Regions from separate parts of the Viridibacillus sp. d25.2 genome, predicted to be linked through region 1. Evidence: riboswitches for the same ligand, from Rfam matches in the RefSeq annotation. Region 1 holds a riboswitch; each other region holds the start of a gene.

Evidence for each region. A riboswitch is a leader RNA that binds a small molecule or an ion and turns the genes downstream of it on or off. The one in region 1 is predicted to bind S-adenosylmethionine.
Region 2: linked by a shared signal. The riboswitch ahead of metK (methionine adenosyltransferase) and the one ahead of ACZLO7_RS14810 (methionine biosynthesis PLP-dependent protein) in region 1 are both predicted to bind S-adenosylmethionine.
Region 3: linked by a shared signal. The riboswitch ahead of ACZLO7_RS20890 (O-acetylhomoserine aminocarboxypropyltransferase/cysteine synthase family protein) and the one ahead of ACZLO7_RS14810 (methionine biosynthesis PLP-dependent protein) in region 1 are both predicted to bind S-adenosylmethionine.
Region 4: linked by a shared signal. The riboswitch ahead of metA (homoserine O-acetyltransferase MetA) and the one ahead of ACZLO7_RS14810 (methionine biosynthesis PLP-dependent protein) in region 1 are both predicted to bind S-adenosylmethionine.

The regions. Positions count from the first base shown of each region.
Region 1 covers NZ_CM196652.1:3,014,429-3,019,637, reverse strand. The annotation lists gene msrA (peptide-methionine (S)-S-oxide reductase MsrA) at 1-82, shown strand, start outside; gene msrB (peptide-methionine (R)-S-oxide reductase MsrB) at 79-504, shown strand; gene ACZLO7_RS14815 (aminotransferase class I/II-fold pyridoxal phosphate-dependent enzyme) at 700-1,878, opposite strand; gene ACZLO7_RS14810 (methionine biosynthesis PLP-dependent protein) at 1,874-3,004, opposite strand; SAM riboswitch class I at 3,076-3,179, opposite strand; gene ACZLO7_RS14805 (tetratricopeptide repeat protein) at 3,352-4,281, shown strand; gene ACZLO7_RS14800 (methyl-accepting chemotaxis protein) at 4,494-5,209, opposite strand, start outside.
Region 2 covers NZ_CM196652.1:1,117,413-1,122,621, reverse strand. The annotation lists gene ACZLO7_RS05600 (alanine/glycine:cation symporter family protein) at 1-224, opposite strand, end outside; gene ACZLO7_RS05595 (alpha/beta hydrolase) at 434-1,231, opposite strand; gene ACZLO7_RS05590 (gamma carbonic anhydrase) at 1,355-1,867, shown strand; gene metK (methionine adenosyltransferase) at 2,040-3,236, opposite strand; SAM riboswitch class I at 3,500-3,618, opposite strand; gene pckA (phosphoenolpyruvate carboxykinase (ATP)) at 3,822-5,209, shown strand, end outside.
Region 3 covers NZ_CM196652.1:4,271,037-4,276,245, reverse strand. The annotation lists gene ACZLO7_RS20900 (threonine/serine exporter family protein) at 114-1,799, shown strand; gene ACZLO7_RS20895 (NADPH-dependent oxidoreductase) at 1,954-2,685, opposite strand; SAM riboswitch class I at 2,879-2,992, shown strand; gene ACZLO7_RS20890 (O-acetylhomoserine aminocarboxypropyltransferase/cysteine synthase family protein) at 3,109-4,404, shown strand; gene ACZLO7_RS20885 (homoserine dehydrogenase family protein) at 4,961-5,209, shown strand, end outside.
Region 4 covers NZ_CM196652.1:2,589,188-2,594,396, forward strand. The annotation lists gene ACZLO7_RS12920 (energy-coupling factor ABC transporter substrate-binding protein) at 1-301, shown strand, start outside; gene cbiQ (cobalt ECF transporter T component CbiQ) at 288-1,082, shown strand; gene ACZLO7_RS12930 (energy-coupling factor ABC transporter ATP-binding protein) at 1,075-1,920, shown strand; gene ACZLO7_RS12935 (alpha/beta hydrolase) at 2,126-2,767, opposite strand; gene metA (homoserine O-acetyltransferase MetA) at 2,932-3,840, opposite strand; SAM riboswitch class I at 3,938-4,045, opposite strand; gene galE (UDP-glucose 4-epimerase GalE) at 4,223-5,209, opposite strand, start outside.

The DNA.
Region 1 (5,209 bases):
GAATCCAGCACATTACGAGCGCTATTCAACTGGTTCTGGGCGAACTGCATTCCAACAACAGCATTGGGGGACAAAATCATGAACAAAGAAGAAAAGTTGAAAACATTAACACCGATGCAATACCATGTTACGCAAGAGCATGGAACTGAGCCGCCTTTCCAAAACGAATACGACAGTCATTTTGAAGAAGGTCTATATGTAGATATCGTATCTGGTGAACCATTATTCCACTCAAAAGACAAATTCAATGCAGGCTGTGGTTGGCCAAGTTTTAGCAAACCTGTAGAAGGTGCTAGTATACAAGAAAACTTCGACACAAGCTTTGGTATGCGTCGCACAGAAGTACGTAGCGGACAAGCTGATTCACATTTAGGACATGTCTTCCCAGACGGTCCAAAGCCAACAGGATTACGTTATTGTATCAACTCTGCAGCATTGAAATTTGTACCAAAGACCAAGTTGCATGAAGAGGGTTACGGAGAATATATAAAATATTTTGAATGAAATATATTAATGGCAACCCCTTATTGTGGGTTGTCATTTTTTTTGTAGAAGAAAGGGGAAGGGTGATATAAAACTAACAATCTTATGGCCAAATATCAATAAATCAGTGGGAGTGATCTCATATAGTATTTAGAAAAAAGCCACCCCAAATCAGAGGAGCGGCTTATGCAATTATTTATTTATTTATTTATTTATTTATTTATTGCTAACAACGGTAAGTTCTATCGCTTTAGCAAAAGCTTGCTCAAAATCTGCGATTAAATCATCAACATTTTCAAGCCCAACAGAGAAGCGTAAAAGTCCATCTGTTATACCACGTTTTTCACGTTCTTCTTTAGGAACAGCGGCGTGGCTCATTGTAGCCGGATAAGAAAGGATAGACTCTACGCCACCAAGGCTCACAGCGAAAATTGGAATTTGTACATGTTCAACAAATGCTTTTGTGATTTCACGATTAGGCAGTTTAAATGATAATACAGCACCAGCACTTTTTGCTTGTTTTGCATGGATATCATGACCTTGGTGCGATTCTAAGCCTGGGAAATATACTTCTTCTACAAGTTCATGAGCATCTAAATAATTTGCAATTTTTGATGCGGATGCTGTTGATTGTGTTAAACGGGCATTTAACGTTTTGATACCTTGAATTAAAGAGAAGGAATCTTGCGCACCTAAAATAGCACCGAATGAGTTTTGCATGAAGTAGATTCTGTCACCCAGCTCTACGTCTTTTGTTACTGCAAGCCCTGCGATAATATCACTGTGTCCCCCTAAAAACTTAGTTGCACTGTGTAATACAACGTCCACACCTAGATCTAATGGACGTTGATATAAAGGCGTCATAAACGTGTTGTCTAAAAACGTTAGAGCCCCATTTGCCTTTGCAATAGCCACAACACCTTCAATATCAGTAATACCTAAAAGGGGATTAGCCGGTGTTTCTATATATAATACTTTTGTATTTGGACGTAAAGCTGCTTCGATTGATGCTAAATCAGAGAAATCAGCAAATGTATGTTCAATTCCAAATTTTGTTAACACTTGTGTTACGAAACGGTATGTTCCACCGTATACTTCAGATGTCACAACAATATGGTCACCGGCTTCTAAGATCATAAAGGCGGAAGCAATGGCTGCAATACCTGAAGAGAATGCAAATCCACGAGTACCACCTTCAAGTTCGGCAATTGTTTTCTCTAAAGCATCACGAGTTGGATTGCCAGAACGACTATAATCATACGGACCAAAAGAATCGAAATGTTCCTGATCAAATGTAGATGATAAGTATATTGGAACATTAACTGCACCAGTTTTTTGCTCGTAATTACCACGAGTAGAAGCGGTGATTAAACTTGTTTCGATTTGTTCATTAATTGAACTCATATGATGACACCTCTTTTTCTAAGATAGAAAAAACTTGTTGTAAATCGGCGATTAAATCTTCTGCTTCTTCAATACCCACTGAAAAGCGAAGTAAAGAGTTATCAACACCTCGAGCTATACGTTCTTCTTCTGGAATATCCGCATGTGTTTGTGTAGTTGGATATGTGATAAAGCTTTCCACACCGCCCAAGCTTTCAGCAAAGACGATTAATTTCAAGCCTTCTAAAAACTTACCAACTAAGTCACCTTTTTGTAAACGGAAAGAAATCATCCCGCCTTTACCAGCAAACAGAACGTCTTTTACTAAAGGTTCTTGTTCTAGATAAGCCGCGATATGCTTAGCATTTTCCGTATGTTGTTTCATGCGAAGATGTAATGTTTTTAATCCTCGTAGCAGTAACCATGAGTCGAATGGAGCAAGTGTTGCACCTGCAGCATTATGATTTGTGAATAGTTTTTCGCTAAGCTCTTTACCTTTACTAACGACAAGACCAGCCAAAACATCATTATGACCACCGATGTATTTAGTCGCACTATGTAGAACAATATCAGCGCCTAGCTCTATTGGACGTTGATAGTAGGGTGTTAAGAATGTATTATCGACGATGAGAAGTAAATTATGTTTTTTCGCAAGCTTTGCATATAGCTCAATATCAATTTCCTGTATTAACGGGTTAGTAGGAGTCTCAATAAAAATGGCGCGCGTTTTGTCGTTAATGAAGGACTCAACTTCTTCAGTTGAAGAGAATTTCGCATATTGAGGTTTGATAGCATATTGTTCATGGTATTGAGCAAGTAAACGGTAAGTTCCACCATAAATATCCTCTGGTAAAATAAGCTCATCACCTGATTTGAAAAGGGATAGTACTAATTGAATAGCAGCCATCCCACTACTACAGGCAAAGCCAGCGTCTCCGGATTCTAAGTTAGCTATAGCTTCCTCTAATACAGATCGTGTTGGATTTTTTGTCCTTGTATAATCGTAGCCAGTAGATTGGCCAAGACCCGCATGTTTATAGGCTGTCGAAAGGTAAATCGGGGTGTTAATAGCACCAGTTTTTTGATCAGTGTTATTGCCAAGCTGAACTAGGCGTGTTTCAATACGATTGTTTGTCATCATGTCATCATCCTTTATAAAAAATTAAAAGGCCCTCTAAGGAAGAGGGCCTTCAAAATATGAAGTCAATTTCCTTATCTACAAGACTACGTCTACTGGAATTAGCACCTTGCCACAAATAGGGTGGTTGCTGAGATATCGACGGGCCAAGTCCCTCCATCTCTCTTGATAAGTGAGTATATTCAATTGTTTGAAAGTTAATAATAATGAAATTTTAACACGCGAACATGAGAATATCAACATTATTATGAAACAATATAATTTGAAAAGTTTATAAATTTTGAGAAGTGGTACATTTTTTATATGAATATGCTATTATTTGCATAGTTGAATTGGAAGGTGACAAGATGAATTTAAATGACATAGCTGTTAATCGGTTATTACAAGAATTTAAATTTGAAGAAGCTCAAATGATGCTAGAGCAAGCAGTAGTGGAAAAAAGAGATATACAATCGCTCCATAACTTAGCATGTTTTTATATTAAAGACGCTGAAGAATATTACAAAGCTTTACCGCTCTTAGCTGAAGTAATAGAGCAACAACCAAAACATTATTTTCCTTTTGCTTTACTCGGTGAAATTTATTTGCGAATGGAAAAATACATTTCAGCCATCAGAATTTTAGAATATGCTTTAAAAATGGAAGATACTGAAGTAGTCCATGCGAATTTGGCAGCAGCATATTTTAACATGGACAATTTTGAAAAAGCAGCAGAACATTATAAAAAGTCTGCAACTGATGGCGATTTTTTGAAATATGCGGAAATGGTTTCTTACTTACATTTAGATGATTACGATTCTGTACTTAATACGCTGAAAAAAGTTAATACAAATGATGAAAATTATATGGGTGAAGTAAATGTAGCTGAACTTTATGTGCAAATTAACTACTTTGATGAAGCAATTCCTTTGTTTGAAATAGGATGGAGAGAAATTGTTAGATCGTATGATTGGGTAGAACATTATGTTTATGCACTTATTCAATTAGGTAGAGTAGAAGAAGCGTCAGATATTATAGACAAGATGAAAACAGAAACAAATGATGAAATTGTAGAAAGTAGTGTAAGAGCAATAGATAAAGCGGTGATAGAGGAAAATTTTGAAGAATCCATTATGGACTTACAACATACAAAAGAAAAATATAATAAACTGATTGGCCGAATTTTAAAGGGCTACCGCCCAAGAATTTATTTCGAGCCATACTATGTTTCAAAATGTTATCTATATGACTGCAAAATACATGGTAATAAAACGTATGCCAAATTTGTTAATATGTAAATGGCCGAGAGATGGTGTCTTATCTCCTGCCATTTTTTTTATACGACTAATATCCCAAGTGTAATCATTGTTATCACTATGAAAGGTAGTCTTGAGAAGGGGATTGGGGTAATAACAGATGAACGAAGGAATTTCTGATACATATAAATTAATGAGTAGAATAAAAAAAACTTGCAATCTCAATAGAAATTGCAAGTCATTTAGTGAAAAAGTTATACTTTGAATTCCCCAACCACTTTTCGCAATTCGTCAGCTTGATTGGATAGTTCAATTGCTGAAGCTGTAATTTCTTGCATTGATGCAGAGCCTTCTTCAGCAGAAGCTGCTGAACGCTCTGTGCTCATTGCTGTATTTTCTGCAATCTGATTTACTTCTATAAAGGAAGCAGCCACTTCTTGGCTATAGCTTAAAGTTTGCTCAATTTGAATGACCATCTTGTTAATAATAGCTACAGTATCGTTTGTTTGTTTAATAATTTTATCTAAAGAAGCATTTGTTTCATTTGTCACTTCAACACCGTGTATGACATTTTGTACACCATCATGATTTTGTGTGATAATAGCTTGTACTTCTGATTGGATTGATGAAACGATCCCCGTTACTTCACGTGCTGCTTTTTGAGATTGCTCAGCTAGCTTTCGAACCTCATTTGCTACGACAGCGAATCCTTTACCATGTTCACCAGCACGAGCTGCTTCGATGGCTGCATTAAGGGCCAGTAAGTTTGTTTGTTCAGAGATATCAGTAATTGTACGAATAATGAAAGTGATGTCGGATGATTTTTTGCCTAGTGCTTCAACGGTTTCTGTAGTATTAGCCATAGTTTCTTCTATTAACATCATTACTTTTGAAGACTGTTCGACGGTTTTTCCACCAAGTTCAGCAGCAATCTTCATTTGATCAGTTGCTGTTTTCACATGTTCAGCAT
Region 2 (5,209 bases), 1.9 Mb from region 1:
TTCCCTGTCCCAACACGACCAGATAACGCCATAGACAGTGCTTGGAAAGAGGACACTCCTGCTTCAGATTCTTTTCCACTGAAGATTTGTTTAAACATATCTTTCAATAAACGAACTTGTACACCTTTTGTTAATATAGTAAATAATAATCCAACTATCAGAATACCGTAAATCATCCACGGTCCCCACAAAATTCCATAAACACGGGTAATAATGGCTTCCATTTATTGTCCCCCATTGATCATAATAAATTATTCTTCGAATAAATATATTGCCAGTTTCTAATAAAGGAAAAATTTATTCTATCGAAATAGCAATTGTTATGTATTATATATCAAAACCATCAAATTTGAAATATCCCTAATGTGTTATAAGACAATTGAAATCGGTTACAATAAAAAAAAGACGGAATTCCGTAAAATTCCGTCAAACTTTATATGATGTAACCAACTGATTTTAATGCATTAAAGATAAAACTTTCCATATATGCATAAATATCCTCACGTTCAGGTTCTTGGTATAAATCATGATAACAGGCTTTCCATTCTTTATATTGATATTCTGATAGACTTTGTTGCGAAAGCCATTTTTTGCTATATGTCACATCCGCTATTTTATCGTTGCCACCATTCATTAATAAAATAGGAATATTCGGGAATACTGTTTGTTGTGATATTCCCTTCATGAAACCATGAAGTTCGCGATACCAATTGACAGTAATAACATCATTATAATAAATATCGTCTTTTTCCTCTTTATAAAATTCATAACTTCTTGTTAAGTGCTTTATATTAATTTCATGATTGATTTTTAGATTGCCAGTTAGTTTACTTAAACCTGTTAATGCATTTGATAATTTTGATGGTTGGTGTTTTAAATGCATCCATGGTGATGTTAATATAATCCCTGTACATTCATACTTGAATTTTTCAACAACATGGATTCCTAAAATAGCGCCTAAACCATGTCCTACTACAAATACAGGTAAGTTATACGTTAAAGCCGCTTGCATTAGTTGTTTAACAAATGTTTCGTAACTTTTAAACTCTTCACTATGCATACTTTTATGTCTACTATCCTCGCCATGTCCAGGTAAATCTCCTGAAATAACATGGATACCAGATGTTCTTAAGTTTTCAATTAGCCATGCATATCGACGATGATGTTCGTATGCACTGTGTATAATTACAGCGACAGCTCTTGCTTGGCCGTCAGTTTCCCATTTCCACATTACTATCTCACCTCATAAATTCCTATGTATATATTTTAACGTATTCTGGCTATTACTGTTCCATTCATTGCTTCCTTTTGTTACGATAATAATACATAATAACTTGAAATGAGGCGTTTTTCGATGATTTATCCATTCAGAGACAAAAAACCATCTATTGACCCATCCGTTTTTGTCGGCGATAACGTTATTATCACTGGCGATGTTACTATAGGACCTGATTCTTCTATTTTTTATAATACGGTTATCCGTGGAGATGTTTCTCCTACGATTATAGGGCGCAAAGTAAATGTCCAAGATTTATGTTGTTTACATCAAAGTCCTGCATATCCACTTATCTTAGAAGACGATGTGACAATTGGGCATCAAGTAACATTACATAGCTGTACTGTAAAAAAAGGCGCTCTTGTTGGGATGGCTTCAATTATCCTAGATGGTGCTGAAATTGGTGAAGGTGCATTTATTGGTGCTGGCAGTCTCGTTTCACAAGGTAAGAAAATTCCTCCAAACACATTAGCATTTGGACGCCCTGCAAAGGTTATTCGCGAGTTAACTGAAGAAGATAAAAAAGATATGGATCGCATTGTGAATGAGTATTATGAAAAAGGACAATATTATAAATCACTACAAAAATAGCTAAATCTAGAAGCCTGAGTATCTTTTTTCATACGATTTCTCAGGTTTTTTAATTTCTTATTGTGAGTTTCTTCTATATAAAAACAAAAAATATCCCAAGCTACATTTGATTACTAAAATAATCAATATGTAACTCGGGATATTTAGTATTATTGGGATTTTCCAGAATGAATTACAGTCCGGCTTTATCTTTTAAAACGGCAGCTTTATCTGTAGCTTCCCACGGAACATTCAAATCTGTACGGCCGAAATGACCATAAGCAGCTGTTTGTTTGTAGATAGGACGTCGTAAATCAAGCATTTTAATAATGCCTGCTGGGCGTAAATCAAATAATTCACGAACCCACTCAACTAAATCTACTTCTTTCACTTTACCAGTACCGAAAGTATCGATTGCAATTGAAACTGGTTGTGCAACACCAATCGCATAAGCAAGTTGTACTTCACAACGCTCAGCAAGTTCAGCTGCTACAATATTTTTTGCAACATAACGTGCTGCATAAGCTGCAGAACGGTCAACCTTAGTTGCATCCTTACCAGAGAATGCACCGCCACCATGACGAGCGTATCCACCGTAAGTATCTACGATAATTTTGCGTCCTGTTAACCCTGCATCACCTTTTGGTCCACCAATTACAAAGCGACCAGTTGGGTTGATAAAGTATTTTGTGTTCTCATCAAGTAATTCAGTAGGAACAACCGGAGCAATTACGTGCGTTTGTAAATCTTCTTTAATTTGCTCTAATGTCACTTCTGGATCATGTTGAGTTGAAATAACGATTGTGTCAACGCGAACAGGATGATTATTTTCATCATATTCAATTGTCACTTGAGTTTTACCATCCGGACGTAAATAAGCCAACTCTTGTGTTTTACGAACTTCTGATAATCGACGAGCTAATTTATGTGCCAAGCTAATAGGTAAAGGCATTAACTCAGGTGTTTCATTACAAGCGAATCCAAACATTAAACCTTGGTCACCTGCACCAATTGCTTCAATGTCTTCATCAGTCATTGAACCTTCACGTGCTTCAAGAGCTTGGTCAACTCCCAATGCGATATCAGCTGACTGCTCACCGATTGCTGTTAAAACAGCAACGTTTTCACCATCAAAGCCATATTTACCACGCGTATAGCCGATTTCCATTACCGTTTCACGAACGATTTTAGGAATATCAACATAAGTTGATGTTGTAATCTCTCCTGCTACTAATACAAGACCAGTTGTTACTGTAGTTTCACACGCAACACGTGCATTCGGGTCTTTTGAAACGATTTCATCTAAAATGGCATCCGAAATTTGATCACAAATTTTATCTGGATGTCCTTCTGTTACACTCTCTGATGTAAACAGTCGACGGTTTGTCATTTGGTTTCCTCCTATTATCTGCGAGATTGCCTCGGAAATGATACGGTACTCATTACCCATGTTAGTTCTTTCCAGTAGGATTGAACGCCAAGCCGTTGCTGCTTTTAACACGAGGATTCTAGAAAGTGCCACTATATATAAATAGAACCGCATAAATTACATATACTTATCAAAAATTTAGGAATTGGTCTATTTTAAATAAAAAAACCCTTCCACCCATTATTACTAATGAGTGGAAGGGAATAATTCATAAGCACCTTTCACTCTTATCGTTCAAGGATCAAATCCTTGCATCAGATTAAGCACCAGCGCATCACATAAAAACACAATGCAGGTTGCCGGGTTTCATAGGGCCTGACCCTCCACCAGCTCGGGATAAGAGTATCCGTTCAATACCACATATTAGAACATTATAGCTTAGTTGTCAACACCTTTTTTATTTCTTAAAAAAAAGTACAATTTTCATAAAAATTATATTGCAATTAGTATAGATTATTTAACTAAATGTGTTATACTAATTTCGAAAATGAAATATAAATCCCCTCTAACAAGAGAAATAATATAAAAAGGATGGTACGTAAAACGATGAATTCAGTAGAAATTACGAATGAACTGAAGGAATTATTGAAAGGTGAAAATATTCTGGAACAACTTTCAGTACCACAATTAACAGAAAAAGCTACTTCACGCGGTGAAGCTATCCTAACTGTTGATGGTGCTGTAAGAGCAGTCACAGGAAAATATACAGGTCGTTCTCCTAAAGATAAATATATGGTCGAAGAAGAAAGTTCGAAAGACAAAATTGATTGGGGTAAAGTAAATAGACCAATCTCATCAGACATCTTCGATTCATTGTACACTAAAGTAGTTAACTACTTGAAAGAAAAAGAAGAATTATTTGTATTTAACGGTTTTGCAGGTGCAGATACATCATCTCGTTTAGCTATTCGAGTAGTAAATGAATACGCTTGGCATAACCTATTTGCACATCAATTATTCATTCGTCCTACTGAAGCAGAGCTAGAAACACATGAAGCTGACTTCACAATCGTTTCTGCTCCAACTTTCAAAGCGGACCCAGCAGTAGATGGAACTGATTCTGAAACTTTCATTATCGTTTCTCTTGAAAAACGCATCATCCTAATTGGTGGAACTGAATACGCTGGTGAGATGAAAAAATCGATTTTCAGTATAATGAACTACTTATTACCACAACAAGGTATTCTTTCAATGCACTGTTCAGCAAACGTTGGTGAAGCAGGCGATGTAGCACTATTCTTCGGTTTATCTGGAACAGGTAAAACGACTTTATCTGCAGATGCAGATCGTAAATTAATCGGTGATGATGAGCATGGTTGGTCTGACAACGGTGTATTCAATATCGAAGGTGGATGCTATGCAAAAACTATCAACCTTTCTAAAGAGAAAGAACCTGAGATTTACAATGCTATCAGTTTTGGTACTGTGTTAGAAAACGTAGTAGTTGATGAAGAAACACGTATTCCTGACTACGACGATGGTTCACTAACAGAAAATACTCGTGTTGCTTACCCAATTCAAAATATCGAAAACATTGTTGATCCATCTGTTGCAGGTCATACAAAAACAATCATCTTCTTAACTGCAGATGCATTTGGCGTATTGCCTCCAATCAGTAAATTAACAAAAGAGCAAGCAATGTATCACTTCTTAAGTGGTTTCACATCTAAATTGGCAGGTACTGAACGCGGTGTTACTTCACCTGAACCAGTATTCTCAACATGCTTCGGTTCTCCATTCCTACCACTTCCAGCAACAGTTTATGCTGAAATGTTAGGTAACAAAATCGATGAACACCAAGTAAATGTATTCTTAGTAAACACTGGTTGGACTGGTGGAGAATATGGCGTTGGTAACCGTATGAAACTTTCTTATACTCGTTCAATGGTTCGTGCCGCAATCGATGGCAAATTAAATAACGTCTTCACTGAAAA
Region 3 (5,209 bases), 1.3 Mb from region 1:
TTTTATTAAAGAGTATTCTTGCTGATAACCAATAAAACCTTTCTAATAAAAAAATATAACTGAAACTTTCTAGAGGTTGTATCGTAAAATAGATATGTGAAAGGATGATTAAAATGATTGCTACATTGATAATGTCGGCCATAGTTGCAGCAGTAGCTGGACTGTTAATTGTACCGATAACAAGTAAGACAAAAGATGGGGATTTGAAAACCAAATTTAAAATTCAATTTTTTATTTCCGTATTCATAGTTGCTTTTATAGCTACAGCTACAATTTACTATGTTCTAATAATTGATCAAAACTGGACGCTTTTATGGCCAGCGATGATTGTTTTAACAGCACTTGGAGCATGGTCTGCAAGTGGGATGGAGCGTAATTTAAAAGCCATTCTATTTTTAGGAAGCTTAGGTTTTGGTGTATATATTTTGACGGCACCTCTATTTAATGCGAATGATAAATTCTCATCAGCTGAAATGACACAAAAAGTTGAATTGAAAGCATTTGATGAAACAAAAAAACCTGCAAGCGTACCACCAAAATTCGCACGTAATAAGATGAAAAAAGCATTTAGCCAAGTACCGAATACAAGCTACTATGAATTAGGTAGCTTACAAATTCAAAAGGTAAACGGTGAATTTGTATACATCGCTCCTGTTGAATTCTCAGGCTTCTTTAAATGGACGAAGGGGAAAGTAACACCGGGTTATTTTAAAATGAGTGCGACAGACTCTTCTGATAATCCAAAATTCATCAAATCAGAAATGAAATATACAACCTCTTCTTTCTTAAACTACAATATTGAGCGTCATATTCGTTTAGAAAATCCGACGAAAATATTCTACGGTGAGCCGCAGCTTGAAGTAGATGATGACGGTAAACCGTATTATATTCGTTCATATGGTAAATTTATTACGGCTCGTAACGGCTTTGACGCAGAGGGAGTTGTCATGGTCGATGCTGAAACTGGTAAATCCCAAACATTTGCATTAAAAGATGTCCCAGCATTTATCGATGGTGCAATTTCTCCTGAAGCAGTTAGTCTTCAAAATAGCTATTTCGGTAACTATATTCATGGTTTCTGGAATAGTAAATTTGGTAAAAAAGATGTGAAATTACCTTCAGATGAAGGAACTGAAGCAAATGTTAGCCCGATATTTGATGAGAATGGCGATATGTACTACTTCACAGACTTTACAAGTCCAAAAGAAGGTGTCGATTCGATGCTTGGCTATTCACTTACAAATGGTCGCACAGGAGAGGCAACATATTACACTGGAAACCAAGAAGAATCTTACATGGATTCTCAAGGTGCATTACAAATAATCGAAAAGAAATTCATCGAGAAAAAATGGCAAGGTCAAATGCCAATCATCTATAACTTCTATGGTGAAGCAAGCTGGTTAACACCAGTTCTTGATTCAAATGGTTTCTTACAAAACTATTTCATCGTCTCAGCTGCTAATCCTGAGCTTTCAGTTTCAGGTACAACTCCAAATGAGGCATTAAGACAATATAAATCGATCTTAAGCCGTGGTGGCAGTTCTGTAAACGGTAGCTCGCAACAAGAACAAGCGACAATTAAAGGGAAAGTTGTTCGAGTTTATAAAGAGAAAAATGGCGATTTCACAACCGTATCGTTTATGTTAGATAACAAAGATAACTATAGTGTTAACTCAGAAGTTGTACCGCTAGCAATCTATCTAGAAGAAGGCGACAAAGTCGAAGTGAAATATATCAACTCTGGCGAAGTCTTCTTACCTGTAAAAGAGCTAGTAATAGAAGGATTAGTAAAAGAATAAAATTAAACCTGTCACTACATAGTGACAGGTTTTTTCATAGATTTATGATTAAGTGAAGTGAAAGAGATGATGCGTATTAAAAGGAATCGAATTAGGTCAACTACAAATTAAAAACCTCTGAAACTAGATGTCCCTAATTTCAGAGGTTCTTTTATTACTTCCAATTAAATCCTTTTTGTGCCAAAAATTCATTAATATGTGGTCGGCGTTGCTCTATTAAGAAGTCAGCCATTTGTTTTGTCCAGGTAGCCATTTTACGATTTGATCCACGACTAGCGTAGTAAGCTTCCATTGTTGCATCATATTCATCTAGCAATGTGTCATATTGTTCTACATCATAATTATTTTCATGTAGTACAGCTTCTACTGGTAAACGGGGTTTTGTTTCATTTCGCTTCGTAGGTACACCGATTGTCATAGCAAACAAGGGGAAAACGTATTCTGGAAGCCCGAATAATTCGCTTATTTCATTTGGATTATTACGCGCTCCACCAATATAACAAATACCATAGCCTTGGTCTTCAGCAGCAATAACGAAGTTTTGAGCGAAAAGTGCAACATCTGCAACACCTACAAGTACGTTTTCCGCAGAGTCAGCAATAATTTCTATACCATTTTTTTGACCAGCAACTTGCAGTCGTTTAAAATCTACACAAAATAAAAACGAAGCACCTGCTGTTCCAAATTGGAACTCATTATTTGAAAGTTCTCCAAGTTTTTTCTTCTTATCTTCATCCGTAACCCAAATGACGCTGTATGCTTGTACGAAATGCGAGCTTGCCGCCATTTGTGCTGTTTCAATTAAATCGATAACGACTTCTTTAGGAATAATTTCTCCTGTATATTTGCGTACAGAAGAGTGACTACGTAGTAATTCTTTTACCATAATTCGAAACCCCTTTGTGAAATAAAAATATTTACTTTCTTTAGGCTACCATAATTTAAAGTCTACTTAAATTAATTTCATATGAGTAAACAGAGTATCTATTAAAATAATTTTCAGAAAAAACAAATAAAAGTATTGACATCAGTTTGATATATCTTCTATACTTGTCAACAAGATGGAACTGAATCAAATACTCTTATCAAGAGCGGCGGAGGGATAGGCCCTGCGATGCCCAGCAACCGGTGAGTGATGAACTCACAATGGTGCTAATTCCTACAGATTTTTAATCGGATCTGACAGATAAGGGGAGGAAAAATTGCGTATGCAACCCTCTTCTTAGCGAAGAGGGTTTTTGTTTTTCCATAAAATCCTCATCACACCTCCGATTTGCCATCTTAAAAAAACATTTAGGAGGAATAAATGATGACTAACTTACGTCCAGAAACTTTATTATTACACGGTGGCCAAGTAGCAGATCCAACAACAGGTGCACGTGCAGTACCAATTTATCGTACAACTGCTTACGCTTTTAATAGTACGGAGCATGCTCAAAAACTATTTGCGCTTGAAGAACCCGGTAATATTTATTCTCGTATTATGAACCCAACTGTCGATGTATTCGAAAAACGCGTTGCACTTTTAGAAGGTGGAACAGCAGCAGTAGCACTATCTTCAGGAATGGCTGCTATTTCATTTTCAATTTTAAATATTGCTCGTGCTGGAGATCATATCGTTGCTTCGGGTAGTTTATATGGCGGTACATATAATTTATTAGCCAATACTTTACCGCGCTATGGCATTACAGCTTCATTTGTAGATGAAAGAGATCCTGAAAATTTCCGTTCAGCAATTCAAAAAAATACAAAAGCGATTTATGTGGAAACAATCGGTAATCCAAGTTTAACTGTAGTAGATATTGAAGCCTTGGCAAATATCGCGCATGAAAATGAGATTCCATTAATTGTTGATAATACATTCCCATCACCATATGGTTCAAATCCAATCGAGTTCGGAGCAGATATTGTAGTACACTCTGCAACAAAATGGATTGGTGGACACGGTACAGTTATCGGTGGAGTCGCTGTTGATGCTGGAAAATTTGGTTGGACACAAGGGAAATTCCCTGACTATACTGAGCCAGATGCATCTTATCATGGTATTCGCTATGGTGTTGATGCTGCAAGTGCTGCATTCGCAACTCGTCTGCGCGTTCAATTACTACGTGATTTTGGTCCAACATTAAGTCCTGACAATGCATTCCAATTAATTCAAGGTCTTGAAACGCTACATTTACGTGTACCACGTCACAATGAAAATGCACAAAAAGTTGCAGAATATCTACGTAGTCACGAAAATGTAGAGTGGGTTAGCTTCAATGGCTTTGAAGATAGCGCAGCTCATGAAAATGCAAAAAAATATTTAAAAAATGGCTTTGGCTCAGTTCTAACATTCGGTATTAAAGGTGGGCGTGAAGCCGGTCGTCAATTAATTGATAATATCGAGTTATTCTCCCATGTAGCTAATGTTGGTGATGCACGTTCGTTAATTATTCATCCAGCATCTACAACACACCAACAGTTAAGTGCGGAAGAATTAGTTGTAGCAGGAGTATCTGAAGAGCTTGTACGATTATCAATTGGTTTAGAAGCGATTGAAGATATTATTGCAGCTCTAGATAATGCTTTCGCAAAAGTAGATGAAGCGGTAGTAGCAAAATAAGATTTATATAAGAAGAAAAGATCAAGACAAGGGATGACGAGAGGCATTATGTCATCCTTTTTCCTGTTCAAAGTATAATATTTTATACTTTGAACATTTTGTCTCAAAATTTAAAATACAGTTAAGGTGTTATTACTAATGGATTCGTTTGACCTTTCTAGAAAAACAATTGTCCTCTCTGGAAAGATTTTTCTTGTAATCTTTTCATTAATAGTCTAAAATCATCAATAAGTAAAAAATTGAAACACAGTGTATTAGTGATAAATAGAATTGCTAAACACTATTTGAAGGACTATTTGTAAAGGGATTATGAGGCATACACGCTGTGAAGGGGTTTAATACAATAGTACAGCAACATAATTAGCAAATAGCGATATATCTTTTTCTCTGAATTAATTGGAAGTCAATATCATATGGTGTTGTGCTGAAGAACAAACATGATCTGATTACGCAATGAGTTTTAACATCTGATTTTGATATTCTCAAAACTAGATGGGGTTTGAACACAATTTGGAGATTGAGTGTAAGATTGCAATATTATTTTGGAGGCGATCGTATGGCAGCAGTAAAGGTAGCAATTCTAGGATTTGGTACTGTAGGGCAAGGAATTTATCATATCATAAATGAAAAGCGTGAACAGTTTAAGGAGACATTAGGAGTAGATATTGAAATTGCTAAAATTTTAGTGCGTGACGTGACTAAACCTCGTTCAAATGCACCGCAAGAGTTAATAACAGATAACTTTGAAGATATTTTAGCCATTCCAGATTTACAAGTTGTATTCGAAGCAATTGTTGGTGAAGAG
Region 4 (5,209 bases), 430 kb from region 1:
ACTAATCGCAATCGTTATCATTCTTGCTATTTTCCCGCTATTCATACAAAAGGGAGCTGAATTTGGAGGAGCTGATGGTGAAGCTGAAGCAGCTATTGGCGAGATAAATGCTTCATATGAGCCTTGGTTTTCAAGTATTTGGGAACCTCCAAGTGGGGAAATTGAAAGTTTATTATTCTGTCTTCAAGCAGCCATTGGTGCTGGATTTATCGGTTACTTTATTGGCTTAACACGAGGTAAACACAAACGCAAGAATAATGGCAATAACAAAGAGAGTCAAATTAAAGATGATCCTTATTGATAAATATGCTTATATGAATCGTTGGAAGCATATTCATCCTATCGAAAAAATGGCATTTACCTTTTTTCTGATGTTATTTTCTTTAACTGTGAAAGACACTCTTGTATCACTCATCACATTTACTGTGATGAGTGCTTTTACAATTTTAGGCGCAAAAATTCCTTTTAAATACTATATCAAGTTATTATTAGTACCTGTTTTTTTTCTTTTAACGAGTATGCTGACCATTTTGATTTCATTTACAGGGAATAATGGCCTCATACCTACACCACTTTGGACGACAGAGGTTTTTGGATTGCATATTTTTATAACAAAACGTAGTTTAGAAATGGCAATCCAACTTTTTTTTACTGTTCTTGGTAGTATTAGTTGCTTATACTTTTTAACATTAACGACCCCGGTACATGATATATTACATGTATTTCGAAAATTAAAAGTTCCTACTCTTTTACTAGAATTGATAGAAATCACATATCGATTCATTTTCGTTTTTTTAGAAGCATCACTAAAAATCCATCAAGCGCAAAATTCCCGACTTGGTTATATAACTATTAAACAAAGTTTACATTCATTAGGTTTACTTATTTCTTCGTTGTTTGTACATGTTTTTCAACGTTCGAAGGAATTAACTATAGCTATGAATTCACGCTGTTATATGGAAGATATAAAATTATTAGAGGATACATACTCATTTTCAAAACGAAATTGGTTATGCGTTGTACTAATTTCTATTAGCATTGTAGCTGTTTATTTTGAGTTTGGAGGTATTCTAAATGGATGAGCTATTTTTTAAAATACAACATCTTACACATAGCTATGCAGACGGCACTATTGCATTAAAAGACCTTTCTCTTTCTATTAAAAAGGGCAAAAAAATTGCATTACTTGGTAATAATGGTGCTGGTAAATCTACATTATTTCAACATTTAAATGGGATATTACAACCAAGTTCTGGTGAAATATATTTTAATGGCCGGCAGATGACATATGGACGCAAAGCTTTATTGCAGTTACGGGAGCAAGTGGGGATCGTTTTCCAAGATCCGGATTCTCAATTGTTTTCTGGTACAGTTAAACATGATATCTCGTTTGGTCCTATGAACCTTGGCTGGTCAAAAGAAAAGGTTATCAAACAAGTGGAGTGGGCGATGAAAGAAACTGAAGTCACTCCCCTACAACAAAAGCCGATTCACTTTTTAAGTTTAGGTCAGAAAAAACGTGTCGCTATTGCTGGGGTATTAGCAATGAATCCAGATGTTTTTATATTAGATGAACCGTCTGCAGGTCTTGATGCATATTATTCTAAGCAAATCATGGCACTATTAAATACGATTCATAAACCACATAAAACCATAATACTATCAACTCACGATGTGCATTTTGCATATGAATGGGCCGATGAAATTATTGTTATGAGCGACGGTAAGATACTTTATCATGGTGATCCCATCTCTGTTTTTAAGCAGCCTAACTTGCTTGCTCAAGCTCATCTTGAGAAGCCTTGGATATTTGAAACAGCCGAACAATTACAACTGATTGGAATACTTGCAGCAGATGCACCCTTCCCTCGAAATAAAGAACAATTATATTCACGTTTGAAGCAAGATATTAATATATAGTTTCGAGTTCCTTTTTCCTTACTGGCTTTTTGCTAGTAAGTTTTTTCTCTTAGAGACCGTGTTTTGATCTTTTGTATATAGACTAGCGAGGTCTATGTTTTTTAACAAAATATCATATATATATTTTAAGGTTGTTGGTATTTACAATTAATATAAATATAAATAAGCCATGAGCAAAAAGTTGCTCATGGCTTCTAAATTTTAGTTAAGAGATTTGTTCTTTTAAGAAAGTAATTAAATCCAAATGATTAGCTGGTGTAACACCGTGTCCGTCTGGATAACTCTTAAAAGTGACAGTTGCACCTAATGACTCAAAGAATTCCTTACTTTCAATGCCCCACTGATGTGGTATAACATAGTCATATTCCCCGTGTGAGATGAAAATTGGCATATGTTCTACTGATTGTTTATGATATTCGTTTTTCACAAAATCAGGAACATAACCGCTTAAAGCGACAACAGCTGTTAATTTGTCACCTAAAACAAATGCTAATGATTGTGCTAAAATTGCTCCTTGGCTAAAGCCCATTAATACAATTTTTTCTAAATCAATATTATAAATAAACGATGCTTCTTCTATAAATTCTCGAATAAAATGAGCGACTTTATCAAATACTGGACGTTCTGGTGCTCCTATGTCTTGAATCGTAAAGAAAGCATAACCAGGTTTATGTGTAATAGGACCACGTAAACTGAAGATATGACAATTATCTTCGAAATCTGCTACTAAGCCCGGTAAGTCTTGCTCATTACTTCCCATTCCATGTAATAAAAAAATGGCTGGGTATTTTTTAGTTGAATCCATATTTTTTGGTTCTGTATGAATAAATGTAAAAGGTGAGTTCATTTATTGTCTTCCTTTCGAGATAAATTACATTTATCATAGCATAAAGTATGCGTTGAAAGTGCATACCTTTAGATTTTAAAAGAAAATGGTCTTTACTTATTAAGAGTCTTTACATACAAAAGAAGATGCCCTATACCATTTAACAAATAGAATAGGGTATCTTTTTATTCCCACTCAAATGGTGTTTCCTGATAAACATAATAGTTCAGCCAGTTAGAGAACAATAAATGCGTATGGGAACGCCAAGTATTAATTGGCAGCTTTGTTGGATCATCATTAGGGAAGTAGTTTTTTGGAACCTCTATATCCAAACCTTTTGCAACGTCACGTGAATATTCATCTGCCAATGTATGAGCATCGTATTCTAAATGCCCAGTAATCATGATCTGTTTTTCATCTTCTGACATCACAATAAATACACCCGCATCATCAGAAGCTGACAGTAGTTTTAGCTTTGGATGGGATTCAACTTCTTCGATAGATATAGAAGTATTTCGTGAATGTGGTGCAGTGAAAATATCATTAAAGCCACGAACAAGCTTCACAGTTGGATCTGTGATTGTATGATCATAAATACCTGAGCATTTCTTAGCAAGAGGGAATTTACCAATATCGTAGTGATGATAAAGTGCAGCTTGGGCACCCCAACATATATGCAATACAGATGTAACATTTGATTTTGTCCAATCCATAATACTAACGATTTCTTCCCAAAAATCAACATCTTGAAATTCCATTAGTTCAATCGGTGCACCCGTTATAATCATGCCGTCAAACCGACGATGTTTAATATGTTCAAAAGTCGTATAAAAAGATTCTAAATGCGTTTCACTAACATTTTTTGAAACATACGTCGCTGTATTTAAAAATGTTACATTTACTTGTAGGGGTGTATTACCTAATAGACGTAATAATTGAAGCTCTGTCTTCTCTTTTTCTGGCATTAAGTTCAAAATCAATATATTTAAAGGCCGAATATTTTGACTCTTCGAACGATCCTCTTCCATTACGAAGATTTTTTCCTTTTTTAGTAATTCCGTTGCCGGAAGGTTTTTCGGAATATTAATTGGCATAGCTACTTCTCTTCCTTTCCCTCATGTTTGTTATGTATTCTCATATTAAAAGCCCTCATTCTATGGATAAGAATGAGGGCTAACTTAATACGCTCGTTTCTTATCTTCCAAGACAAATGTCTTGTAGGACTTAGCACCTTTCTGAATGAATCAGAGGTTGCTGAAGCTTCACAGGGCCTTTTCCCTCGGCTTCTCTTGATAAGAATATTTAATTACCTTAATCCTATCATTAAATTGTCAGATAAGCAAACATTTCTGTTAATTTAACCATAGAAAATAAGCCCTTATAGATTTCCTATAGGGCTTAGCAGTAAATAGTTTAAATCATAGTAATTAAGTATGTTTAATATAGTATAGACAATATTCCATTTTTATGCAACAACTACAGGTCCGTTAAGTATAACAACTGATCTTCTCTTATATTTCCGTCTTTATAACCATTTGGATTATTTCTTTGCCATCTCCATGCATCTCGACACATATCTTCTAACGATTTTTCTGCAGCCCAATTCAGTTGTTGTTTTGCTTTTGTCGCATCAGCATAGCTAATTGCAACATCACCTTTACGCCGATCGCTTATAAGATATGGTATTGGTATACCTGATACATATTCGAATGTTTTTACCACTTGTAAGACGCTATACCCCTCACCAGTTCCTAGGTTAAATACTCTCCAACCATACTTCTCTTTTAAACTTTGCAATGCCTTTACATGACCTTTTGCCAAGTCAACTACATGAATATAATCACGTATCCCCGTTCCATCAAGAGTCGGATAATCATTTCCGTAAATATTCAAAAAAGGTAATTTACCTGTTGCAACTTGGGTTATATAAGGCATCAAATTATTTGGAATTGTGAAGGGATCCTCTCCTATCATGCCACTTTCATGTGCTCCAATTGGATTAAAATATCGTAATAAAACAATTGAAAAAGAATGGTTAGATTGTGCAAATTCATATAAGAATTTTTCTACAGCTAACTTCGTTGTACCGTAGGGGTTTTCTGTTTTTAAAGTTGCGGTTTCAGGGATTGGACATTGTTCAGGAGTACCATAAACAGTTGCTGATGAACTGAAAACTAGTTGATGTACTTTGTACTTATTCATCAGACTGACTAGTTGGATCGTGCATACTAAATTTTGCAGATAGTATTTGATTGGATTGCTGAGGGATTCTGAAACTGATTTTGAACCAGCTAAATGGATGACACTATCAATTGAATAATTTTGAAATACCTTTTCAAATTCTTCTTGATTGTAAATATCTATGGGGAAAAATGTTATTTTTTTCTTTGTAATGGCTTCTAAACGATTGATTACTTCCATATTGCTATTTGAAAAATTATCTACAATAATAATTTCATGACC